DNA from 2 places in the Actinoplanes sp. NPDC026623 genome. Region 1 is predicted to be linked to the other one. Evidence: riboswitches for the same ligand, from Rfam matches in the RefSeq annotation. Region 1 holds a riboswitch; the other holds the start of a gene.

Region 1 (7,406 bases):
CGGCTGGCGGGCGTGAACCCGACGGTGGCCTTCATCGTCGCCCTCGTGCTGCTGCTGGCCGGCCTGTTCCTGCCCGGCATCATCGGCGCCGCGCTGCTCTTCGTGCTGTGCGCGGCGATGGCGGCGCTCACCGTCACCACCTGGCCGGTGCAGTCGACGCCGGTGCGGGCGATCCGGGTCACGCTGCTGACCCTGCTGCTGGCGACGGTCATCGCGAAGATGATCTGACACCATGCGCTTTTGACAATCATTACCAATAGGGCGCACAGTTGGTGGCATGATGCAGCTCCGCCGCCGGCTCGCGGCCGTCGCCGTGGCCCTGCTGGTCGGCGCGAGCGCGGGGTGCGGTGACAAGGCGAGCGGCTTCGCGGCCGACGGCCGGCTCGACATGGTGACCGCGTTCTATCCGCTGCGGTTCCTCGGCGAGCGGATCGGCGGCGACGCGGTGGCGATCACCGAGCTGACCAAGCCGGGCGCCGAGCCGCACGACGTCGAGCTCAACCCGCGCCAGGTCGGCGAGATCAGCGACGCCGGGCTCGTCCTCTACCTCGGCGGCTTCCAGCCCGCGGTGGACGAGGCCGTGGCGCAGGAGGCGACCGGGCGGGCCCTCGACGCCGGCTCGGTGGTCAAGCTGCTCGCCGCCGGTGAGCACGGCGGGCACGCGCCGGGCGAGCGGGAGCACGCCCGGGGCGGCACCGACCCGCACGTCTGGCTGGACCCGGTGCGCTTCGCCGCCGTCGCCGACCGGCTCGCGGAGCGCCTCGCCCAGGCCGACCCGGCCCGCGCGGACGCCTACCGGTCGCGGGCCGCCGCGCTGCACGCCCAGCTCGACCGGCTCGACGCCGAATACGCGGCCCGGCTCGGGACCTGCGCGCGGCGCGAGATCGTCACCAGCCACACCGCCTTCCGGTACCTGGCCGACCGGTACGGGCTGACCGAGGTCGGCATCACCGGCGTGTCCCCCGAGTCGGAACCGTCGCCGCGGCACCTGGCGCACGTCGCGGAGCAGGCGCGGGCCACGGGCACCACCACGATCTTCTTCGAGACGCTGGTGAGCCCGAAGGTCGCCGACACCATCGCCCGCGAGGTCGGCGCGCGGACCGCCGTCCTCGACCCTCTCGAAGGGCTCACCGTGCCGGATGCGGACTACTTTTCGGTCATGCGCAGCAACCTGACCGCCCTGACCGCGGCCCTGGGGTGCACCTCATGAGCGTCGTGGAGGTGCGGCACGCCGCGGTCTCCTACGGCGGTCGCGCGGTGCTGCACGACGTCACCCTGGACGTGGCACCGGGACAGGTCGTCGCGATCCTGGGCGCCAACGGCTCCGGCAAGTCCACCCTGATCCGCACCATCCTCGGCCTGGTGCCGCTGGCGGCGGGCTCGATCGAGCTCTTCGGCACGCCACAGCGCCGGTTCCGGCAGTGGGCCCGGATCGGCTACGTCCCGCAGCGGATGGGCGCCGGCAGCGGCGTGCCGGCGACGGTCGGCGAGGTCGTCGCCTCCGGCCGCCTTGCCCGCCGGGGCATCTTCCGCCCGTCCGGCGCCGCCGACCGGGCCGCCGTCCACGCGGCGCTCGAGGACGTCGGCCTGCTCGATCGCATCGGCGACCCGGTGAGCACCCTCTCCGGCGGCCAGCAGCAGCGCACCCTCATCGCCCGCGCCCTGGCCGGGCGGCCCGACCTGCTGGTGCTCGACGAGCCGACGGCCGGCGTCGACGCGGCCAGCCAGGACGCGTTCGCCGCGGCGCTGCGCCACTTCGGCGGCGCCGGCGGCACGATCCTGCTGGTCGCGCACGAGCTCGGCCCGATCGAGCCGCTTGTCGACCGGGCCGTCGTGGTCCACGACGGCCGGATCGCCTACGAGGGTGCGGTGCCCGAGCCCGCCGGCCACCACGCTCAGCCCGGCCACGACCACGTCCACCCGCACGCCGAGGCCGAACGACCCGCGATCTGCGTGGCACCCACCGATCGGATGCCCACCCGCTGATGCCCGTCCAACCGCCCCGCCGCCGCCCCTGAGGGGACTGAAGACCCATCGACCTTTACCAGTACGAGTTCATGGTCCGAGCCCTCGTCGGCGCGCTGATCATCGGTCTGGTCGCGCCCGCGCTCGGCATCTACCTGGTGCAGCGGCGGCTGTCGCTGATCGGCGACGGCATCGGGCACGTGGCGCTGACCGGCGTCGGCGTCGGGCTGCTGCTGCAGCAGTCACCCGTGCTCACCGCCGTGATCGTCTCGGTGGTCGGCGCGATCGGCGTCGAGCTGGTGCGCGAGCGCGGCCGCACCTCCGGCGACCTGGCCCTGGCCCTGCTCTTCTACGGCGGCATCGCGGGCGGCGTGGTGCTGGTCGGGCTCTCCGACAACAGCAGCAACGCCAACCTGATGCAGTTCCTCTTCGGCTCGCTGACCACCACGTCGCAAGAGGACCTGACGGTCATCGCGGTGCTCGGCGTCGCCGTGCTGATCGCGATGCTCGGGCTGCGGCAGGCGCTGTTCGCGGTCTGCAACGACGAGGAGTACGCGCGCGTCTCGGGGCTTCCCGTGCGTACGCTCAATCTGCTGATGGCCGTGACCACGGCCGTGACCGTCACGATCGCCATGCGCACCGTCGGGCTGCTGCTGGTCAGCGCCCTGATGGTGATCCCGGTCGCCGCCGCCCAGCAGGTCACCCGCGGCTTTCGCAGCACGATGGCCGCGGCCATGCTGATCGGGGTCGGCGCGGCCGCCGCGGGCATCACGCTGGCCGGCGAGGTGAACACCGCGCCCGGCGCCACGATCGTCATCCTGGCCATCGCGGTCTTCGTCGCGCTCACCGTCGGCAGCGCCACCTGGCGGGTGCTGCGCCGGCGGTCCGGACCGGCGCGGGCCGGGGCGGACGCGGAGCCGCCGGACGTCGTTCTTCAGGCGGGGTCCCGATGAGCAGTAACGTTGCCCCGGTGACGACGAGCGGCTACGAGGCCTACGAGGCGGCCGGCGAGCTGCTCCGCGCGCTCTCCGCGCCGATCCGGGTCGCGATCGTCGCGGAGCTCGGCGCCGGGGAACGCTGCGTGCACGAACTGGTCGAGAAGCTGGGCGCGCCGCAGCCGCTGGTCTCCCAGCACCTGCGGGTTCTGCGCGGCGCCGGCGTGGTGCGCAGTGCACGCCGGGGCCGGGAGATCGCATACTCACTCGTGGACGAACACGTCGCACACATCGTCGCCGACGCGGTGAGCCACGCGAGGGAGGGAAGCCGGTCATGACCGACTGCACCGAGCGCAGCGAGGGCCAGGAGGGCATGACGAAGGAGGTGGAGTCATGATCGAACGGGGTGAGGGCGTCCTCGATGAGGGGACCGTCGTCCGGAACACCAAGCAGCGGACCGCGGTCAGCGCGGCCCTTGCCGAGGCCGAGGGGTTCAACAGCGCCCAGGATCTGCACGCGATGCTGCGCAGCCGGGGCGAGCGGGTCGGCCTGACCACCGTCTACCGCACGCTGCAGGGCCTCGCCGACGCCGGCGAGATCGACGTGATGCGCCCGCCCGGCGGCGAGCACCTCTACCGCCGGTGCAGCCAGGGCCACCACCACCATCTGGTCTGCCGGTCCTGCGGCCGGGCCGTCGAGGTGGAGGGGCCGGCCGTCGAGGCCTGGGCCGAGAAGGTCGCCGGCAAGCACGGCTTCGCCGACGTCTCGCACACGATGGAGATCTTCGGAACCTGCCCGGAGTGCGCGGGCAAGCGTTCCTAGCCTCGCCGTGGGACGCTGACCCGCGTGAAGATGTACGCCGACCGGCTGCCCACCGCCCTCCGTCAGCTCCTCACCGACCTGCTCGTCGTCTTCTGGATCTACGCCTGGATCCGGGCCGGGATCTGGATCAACGACCTGGTGGAGAAGCTCGGCGTGCCGGGCGCGAAGCTGCAGGAGGCCGGCACCGGCATCGCCGGCAACCTGGGCGACATCTCGGGCAAGGTCGGCCGGGTCCCGCTGGTCGGCGACCAGCTGACCGCGCCGTTCACCAAGGCCGCGAACGCCGCCAACGCGCTCGCCGAGGCCGGCCGCCAGCAGCAGGACATGGCGGACAACCTGGCGCTTGTCGTCTCCGTGGCGATCATCGCGGGGCCGCTGGCGCTGGTGCTCTTCATCTGGCTGCCGCTGCGGCTGCGCTGGATGCGCCGGGCCGGGGTGGCCTGCCGGGTCCGCGACGAGCCGGCCGGGCAGGACCTGCTGGCGCTGCGGGCGCTGGCCTCCCGGCCGCTGAACGAGCTGACGAAGCTGGGTCCGGACATCGCGCAGTCGTGGCGCAACGGCGACGCGGCGGCGGTGCAGGCGCTGGCGGCGCTCGAGCTCAAGGACATGGGGCTCAAGCCTGCGAAGGCTCGTTAGGCTCCGCCTTCTGCCCCCGGTAGGCCTCGTTGACCTCGTCGAACTCGTCGTCCATCCAGGTGCGCTTGGCGAACGGGATCGCCGCCCAGAACGTCAGGAAGTACGACGCGGTGATCGCCGCCAGCAGGCTCGCGGCCCAGATGTTCATCAGGTAGTCGGCGATCAGCAGGACGCTGCTGACCATCGAGACCAGCAGCAGGGCGAGGCCGCCGGTGGCCATCCGGTGCGCGTAGCGCACCAGTTCCGGCTTGCGGCCCCGGCGGAACAGCGCCCGGTGGAAGGCCACCGGCGAAATGATCATCGCGGCGGCGAACGCGGCCGCCATCAGCGCCACGATGTAGGTGTTCTTCTGGAACTCCGTTGTCGACGGGAAGCCGCTGCTGAACGGCAGGGTCAGCAGGAACGCGAAGAGGATCTGCACGCCCGTCTGAGTCACCCGCAGCTCCTGCAGCAGGTCCCCGAAGTTGCGGTTCCAGCGCTGCCGCTCGGACTCGTGACTGGTCGGTCGCTGATCCGCAGCCATCGAGCCTCCTTGAGATGACGCAGGAGACTCCCGGCCGGAGCGGCGTCAGACGCCGATGCGAGCCAGAGTCACGTCGGCCAGCGCCTGCGGCGCCTCCTCCGGCACCCAGTGGCCGATCCCCCGCAGGGTGACGAACCGGTAATCTGCCGCGACCCAGGTGGCGGTGGCCAGCGCCGCCGGCCTGCCGACGGCCGGGTCGCCGTCGCTCCAAACATACGTGGTCGGCACTGTGATCTTGCGAACCTTCGCCAGCTTACCCGGGGTGATCGCGCGGTACCAGTTCAAGGCGCCGGTCAGCCGGCCGGGGTCCTGCATCGCGGTCGCGTACTGGCCGGCGCGGGCGCCGATGGGTCGCATCATCCGGCGCAGCATGCTCGCGTTGCCGGCGAGCAGCAGCCGCTCGGCCATCCTGGACCGGAACACACCCATGTAGGCGAACCGCAGCTTCTGCGACGGCTGGTTGTGCAGGGCGATGCCGAGCCCGCGCGGGTGCGGCACCGAGACGGCCGTGAGCGTGCTGACCCGCTCGGGATGCAGGTCGGCCAGCAGCCAGCCGACCTGCGCACCCCAGTCGTGGCCGACGACGTGCGCCTTCTCGACGCCGAGCGCGTCGAGCACCGCGATCGCGTCGGCGGCCGGCTCGTCGAGGCGGTAGTCGGCGACCGCGGTCGGCCGGGCGCCGGGCGAATAGCCGCGCTGGTCCAGGGCGTACGTGCGTAACCCGGCGGCGTGCAGCCTCGGGAGGATAAGATCGAACTCGCGGTGATCCTGCGGGAAGCCGTGCAGCAGAAGGACCGGCGGGCCGTCGACCGGGCCACCCTCGTACACGTCGAAGGTGAGCCCCCTCGCCTTGATCTGCATGTGACGCCTCCTACGCTGTCCCGTACGGCCGTACGGTGTTAGCGTCATCGAAACACATGCAATGAGGTCTGTTCTCGAACGGGCCTCACCGACAGGGGAGCGCACAGCGCTGAGAGTGCGGGTGACACCGCAGACCCTAGAACCTGATCTGGGTAATGCCAGCGCAGGGAGCTCGGTCTTTCTCAAGCCGCGCCGTGCCCGGGAGCACCCGGGCGGGGTGTCGCGTCTCCTCCCGGTACGAGCTGGGAGGCACGAATGAATTACCGCTGGCGCACGGTCGACATCATCGTCGCATCGATCATCGCCGTCACCTTCGGCGTGATCTTCTGGGCCTGGAACCTGGTCTGGAGCGCCACCGCAGGCGCGTTCGCCTTCTTCCCGCCCGCGCAGGCGCTGCTCTACGGCGTCTGGCTGATGCCGGCGGTGCTGGCCGGGCTGATCATCCGCAAGCCGGGCGCCGCGCTCTACACCGAGACGGTCGCGGCCGTCATCTCCGCGCTGCTGGGTTCCTCCTGGGGCGTCATCATCATCCTGCAGGGCCTCGCGCAGGGAATCGGCGCGGAGCTGGCGTTCGGCATCCTGCTGTACCGCTCGTGGAAGCTTCCGGCGGCGCTGCTGGCCGGCCTGCTGACCGGGTTCAGCGCGGCGGTGTTCGACTTCTTCTACTGGAACGCGGCCGCCGACCTGTGGGACTACCGGATCCCGTACGCGGTGATCACGATGGTCAGCAGCACGATCATCGCGGGCGCCGGATCCTGGGCGCTGGCCCGGGCGCTGGCACCGACCGGCGTGCTCGACCGTTTCGCCGCGGGCCGCGACCGAGCCCTGGTCTAGCCCGTGCCCGAGGTCGTGCTGCGCGGTTTCGGCTGGCGCCACGCCGGGCGCCGGGCCTGGGCCGTGCGCGGCGTCGACCTGCGCATCTCGCACGGCGAGCGGGTGCTCCTGCTGGGACCCTCCGGGGCCGGCAAGAGCACCCTGCTCGCCGCGCTGGCCGGCCTGCTGCCCGAGGACTCCGGCGAGTCCGAGGGCACCGTCGAGATCGACGGGCTGGAGCCGGTCAAGGCCCGCGAACGGGTCGGCATCGTCTTCCAGGACCCGCAGACCCAGCTCGTGATGGCCCGCTGCGGCGACGACGTGGCGTTCGGGCTGGAGAACCGGGGCGTGCCCGCGGAGGAGATCTGGCCGCGGGTGTCCGAGGCGCTCGATCGCGTCGGATTCCCGTACCCGATCGGCAGGAGGACCGCCGCCCTGTCCGGCGGCGAGCAGCAGCGCCTGGCCCTCGCCGGGGTCCTCGCGCCGCGGCCGGGCCTGCTGCTGCTGGACGAGCCGACCGCGAACCTCGACCCCGCGGGCGGCGCGCTGATCCGCTCGGCGATCGCCCGGTCACACGACCCGGACACCACGCTGATCCTGGTCGAGCACCGGATCGCCGAGGCGCTCACCCTGGTCGACCGGGTGGTCGTCCTGGAGCCCGGCGGCGGCGTCCGCGCCGACGGCACGCCGACGGCGGTCTTCTCGCTCCTCGGTGATCAGCTCGCCGAGCAGGGCGTCTGGGTGCCGGGCCGGCCCCTGCCGACCCACCGGGCCGTCGCACCCCCGGCCGATCCCCTGGTACGCGCGGAGCACGTCACCGTCCGGCACCGGCTCCCGGCGACCACCATCTG
Region 2 (3,638 bases), on a different contig from region 1:
GTAGGGCAGCACCTGAAACCCGTCCGCCACCAGCGTTTCCGCCGCCCGCAGCAGCTCGACCCCGTCCGGCAGCAGGGTGCGCTCGTCGCCGATGACCTCGAGCTTCACCAGGTCGGTCTCGAAGGCCTCCCGGGCCAGGTGCGCGGCCTTCACCGCGTCGGCGGCGGTGTAGCAGCCGGCGGTGTTGGGCAGGATCCGCATGCCGAGCCGGTCGAGCATCGGCAGCAGCCCGGGCCCGGCGGCGTCGACCCGGCGCAGCGCGACGGTCACCATCTCGGTGCCCGAGGCGACGACGGCGGCCTCGAGCGCGGCCAGGCTCTCCACGCCGCCGGTACCCATGATCAGGCGGGATTCGCCGAACACGTCAGCCCCCCTGCGCCGCGGTGAGCACCTCGACGCGGTCGCCGTCGCGCAGCGGCGCGCCGGGCCACGCGGAGCGCGGCACGACCTCGCCGTTGACCGCGACCGCGACACCCCGTCGCGCCTCGGTCAGCTGCGCGACCAGCGCCGCGACGTCGGCGACCTCGACGTCGCGCTCGGCCCCGTTGACGATGATCCTCATGCGAACCTCCCCGGCGCGAACGCGTCCAGCATCGGATCGGCCTTCCCGGTCGCCACCAGCTCGGCGATCAGGTCGGCGGTGACGGGCGCGAGCAGCACCCCGTTGCGGTGATGCCCGGCGGCGACGATCGGGCCGCCCGCGTGCACGCCGAGCAGCGGCGCGTTGTCGGGGGTCGCCGGCCGGTGCCGCACCACGGTCTCGGTCAGCTCGCACTCGCCCAGCTCGGGCACCAGGTCGGTGGCGGCCCGCAGCAGCTCGAGCACCTGCCCGGCGGTGACCGTGCTGTCGCGGCGCTCCTCCTGGGTGGCGCCGACGATGACCTCGCCGTCCGCGCGCGGCACCAGGTAGACGTGCCGCCCGTCGGCCCACCCGCTGACCACGTGCCGCAGCAGGCCGGGCTCGCCCCGCAGCCGCAGCACGAGCCCCTTCACCGGCCGCACCGGCAGCCCGGTCAGCGCGGCGGTCCCGAATCCGGCCGCGACCACCACCGGCACGCCGGCCGGCAGGACGTCCACCCGGCGCCGGACCACGGCTCGCCCCAGGACCGCGCGCAGCGCGGCGACCACCCGGCGCGGATCGACCTGACGATCGTCGGGCGCGTGCGCGCCGCCCCGCAGCCGCGGCGAGAGCGCCGGCTCCAGGTCGCGCAGCGCGCTGGGCCCGAGCGGGCTGACCCCCAACCCCAGATTCCGCCGGTACGCCCAGAGCCGCTGAGCCTCGGCGAGGTCGTCCGCGCCGAGCGCGACGGTCAACGTGCCCGTACGGTCGTAGCCGACGTCGATCCCGGAGCCCCGGCCCAGCTCGGCGGCGAATCCGGGCCATCGCCCCGCGGACTCGACCAGGAGTTCGGTGAGCGCCTCCTGCCCGAAGCCGGCCTCTCCGGCCGGCGCCAGCATCCCCGCGGCGGCGTACCATGCCCCGTCGTCGTCGTCGCCGCCGTCGTCGTGGACGGTCACGGCCAGGCCGCGCTGCGCGCACCGCCAGGCGATCGAGAGCCCGATGATGCCGCCACCGACGACCACCACCTCGGTCGCGCTCATCCGAGCGCCTCGAGCAGTTCCCCGGTGGCCCGCCCGGGATCCGCGGCGTTCGCGACCGCGCCGACGACGGCCACCGCGGCGGCTCCCGCGGCGATCAACTCGCCCGCGTTCGCGGCCGTGACCCCGCCGATGGCGACGATCGGGGTGTCCGGGACGGCGGCGGCGACCGCGCCGATGACGGCCGGGCCCAGCGGATCCGGCAGCCCGGTCTTGGTCGTGGTCGCGAAGGCCGGCCCCACGCCCAGGTACGACGCGCCGGCCCGCCGGGCCGCGCGGGCGGCGGCCGCGTCACGGCAGGTGGCACCGAGCACGCCGGCGGGACCGAGGATCCGGCGGGCCGCCGCGACCGGAAGGTCGGCGGCGCCGACGTGCCCGCCGTCCGCCCCGACCGCCAGCGCGACGTGCAGGCGGTCGTTGACCAGGCACAACACGCCGTCCGGCCGGCACAGCTCCAGCACGGCGTCGGCCAGGTCGTAGGCGTCCCGGTCGCTGACGTCGTCCTCGACGCGGACCTGGATCGCCAGCCGCCCGCTCGCACCTAGGCTGCGCGCCGCGGCGACCGCGGCGGCGACGACGGCCAGCGGCTCCCGCCCGTGACGGGCGTCCGTGATCACATGAAGATGCGGGAAAGCGGGGCCCACAACACGCTCCTCCCTGCGCCGGCATGACCCGGATCAGGTTCGACGGTCGGGGGCCGCGACAGCCCCCCTCTCAGCCCGGTGCACCGGACTCCCGTGGGGTTGGTTCCGCGGAGACCGTAACCCCGCACCCCGCCGCCCGTAAACCCCCCTCGTCACTCCACAGTGGGTGGCCGTACCACCCCGGAGAGCGCACAGGCTGGCCTTTCGGCCCCGAAACCGCCCGCCTCATCCACCCATGATCAACATGGTGACGGGCGTCACCGCGGTCAGCGGACGTCCCAGACCGGTTCCGGGGTCTCCACGACCTCGCCGTCGCCCTGGAAGAGCACGAACCTGTCGAAACCCCGGGTGAACCAGCGGTCATGGGTCACCGCGATCACCGTGCCCTCGAACGCCTGCAGGCCCTCCTCGAGCGCCTCCGCCGAGGCCAGGTCCAGGTTGTCCGTCGGCTCGTCCAGCAGCAGCACGGTCGCGCCGGAGAGCTCGAGCAGCAGCACCAGGAACCGGGCCTGCTGGCCGCCCGAGAGGGTGCCGAAGACCTGGTCGCCCTGCGCCGCGAGTTCGTAGCGGTTGAGCGCCTTCATCGCGCCCGCCCGGTCCATGCCGCTGCGGTGGTCGTCGCCGCGCCAGAGGATCTCCACCAGGGTGCGTTTCAGCAGCTCCGGGCGGTCGTGCGTCTGCGAGAAGTGGCCGGGCCGCACCCGCGCGCCGAGCCGGGCCACGCCGTTGTGCGCCACGTGGGCCAGCGGCGCGCCGTCGACCGGCTTGTTGTCCACATCGGGCGAGGTGCCGCCGGCCGCGAGCAGCCGCAGGAAGTGGCTCTTGCCGGTGCCGTTGGCGCCGAGCACCGCGACCCGGTCCCCATACCAGATCTCCAGGTCGAACGGGAACGTCAGGTTCTCCAGCTCGAGGCCGGTGCACACCACCGCCCGTTTGCCCGTACGCCCGCCGCGCAGGTTCATCCGCAGCGACTGCTCCTTGGGCGGCACCGGCGGCGGGCCGGCCTCCTCGAACTTGCGCAGGCGGGTCTGCGCCGCCTGATAACGCGACGCCAGCCCGTCGTTGTATGCGGCCTTGTTCTTCAGGGTGAAGACAAGCTCGCGCAGCTTCTCGTGCTCCTCTTCCCAGCGCCGGCGCAGCTCGAGCAGGCGCTCGTGACGGCCTGCGCGCGCCTCGTGCCAGGAGGCGAAACCGCCCGGATGCGTCCACGCGCCGCCGCCCTCGACGGCGACGACCCGGCCCGCGGTCTGCGCCAGCAGCTCCCGATCGTGCGAAACGTAGAGCACCGACTTCGGCGAGTCCCGCAGCCGGGCCTCCAGCCAGCGCTTGCCGGGCACGTCGAGAAAGTTGTCCGGCTCGTCGAGCAGCAGCACCTCGTCGCCGCCGCGCAGCAGC

Evidence for each region. A riboswitch is a leader RNA that binds a small molecule or an ion and turns the genes downstream of it on or off. The one in region 1 is predicted to bind thiamine pyrophosphate.
Region 2: another riboswitch for thiamine pyrophosphate. It lies ahead of thiE (thiamine phosphate synthase); the one in region 1 lies ahead of AB0F10_RS08265 (ECF transporter S component).

Annotation. Positions count from the first base shown of each region.
Region 1 covers NZ_JBEZXZ010000018.1:16,322-23,727, forward strand. The annotation lists gene AB0F10_RS08220 (hypothetical protein) at 1-228, shown strand, start outside; gene AB0F10_RS08225 (metal ABC transporter substrate-binding protein) at 281-1,210, shown strand; gene AB0F10_RS08230 (metal ABC transporter ATP-binding protein) at 1,207-1,986, shown strand; gene AB0F10_RS08235 (metal ABC transporter permease) at 2,034-2,918, shown strand; gene AB0F10_RS08240 (metalloregulator ArsR/SmtB family transcription factor) at 2,915-3,238, shown strand; gene AB0F10_RS08245 (Fur family transcriptional regulator) at 3,294-3,722, shown strand; gene AB0F10_RS08250 (hypothetical protein) at 3,753-4,358, shown strand; gene AB0F10_RS08255 (DUF6328 family protein) at 4,336-4,881, opposite strand; gene AB0F10_RS08260 (alpha/beta fold hydrolase) at 4,927-5,742, opposite strand; TPP riboswitch at 5,826-5,930, shown strand; gene AB0F10_RS08265 (ECF transporter S component) at 5,998-6,576, shown strand; gene AB0F10_RS08270 (ATP-binding cassette domain-containing protein) at 6,580-7,406, shown strand, end outside.
Region 2 covers NZ_JBEZXZ010000072.1:4,469-8,106, forward strand. The annotation lists gene AB0F10_RS21790 (thiazole synthase) at 1-363, opposite strand, end outside; gene thiS (sulfur carrier protein ThiS) at 365-562, opposite strand; gene thiO (glycine oxidase ThiO) at 559-1,602, opposite strand; gene thiE (thiamine phosphate synthase) at 1,599-2,216, opposite strand; TPP riboswitch at 2,237-2,348, opposite strand; gene AB0F10_RS21810 (ATP-binding cassette domain-containing protein) at 2,510-3,638, opposite strand, start outside.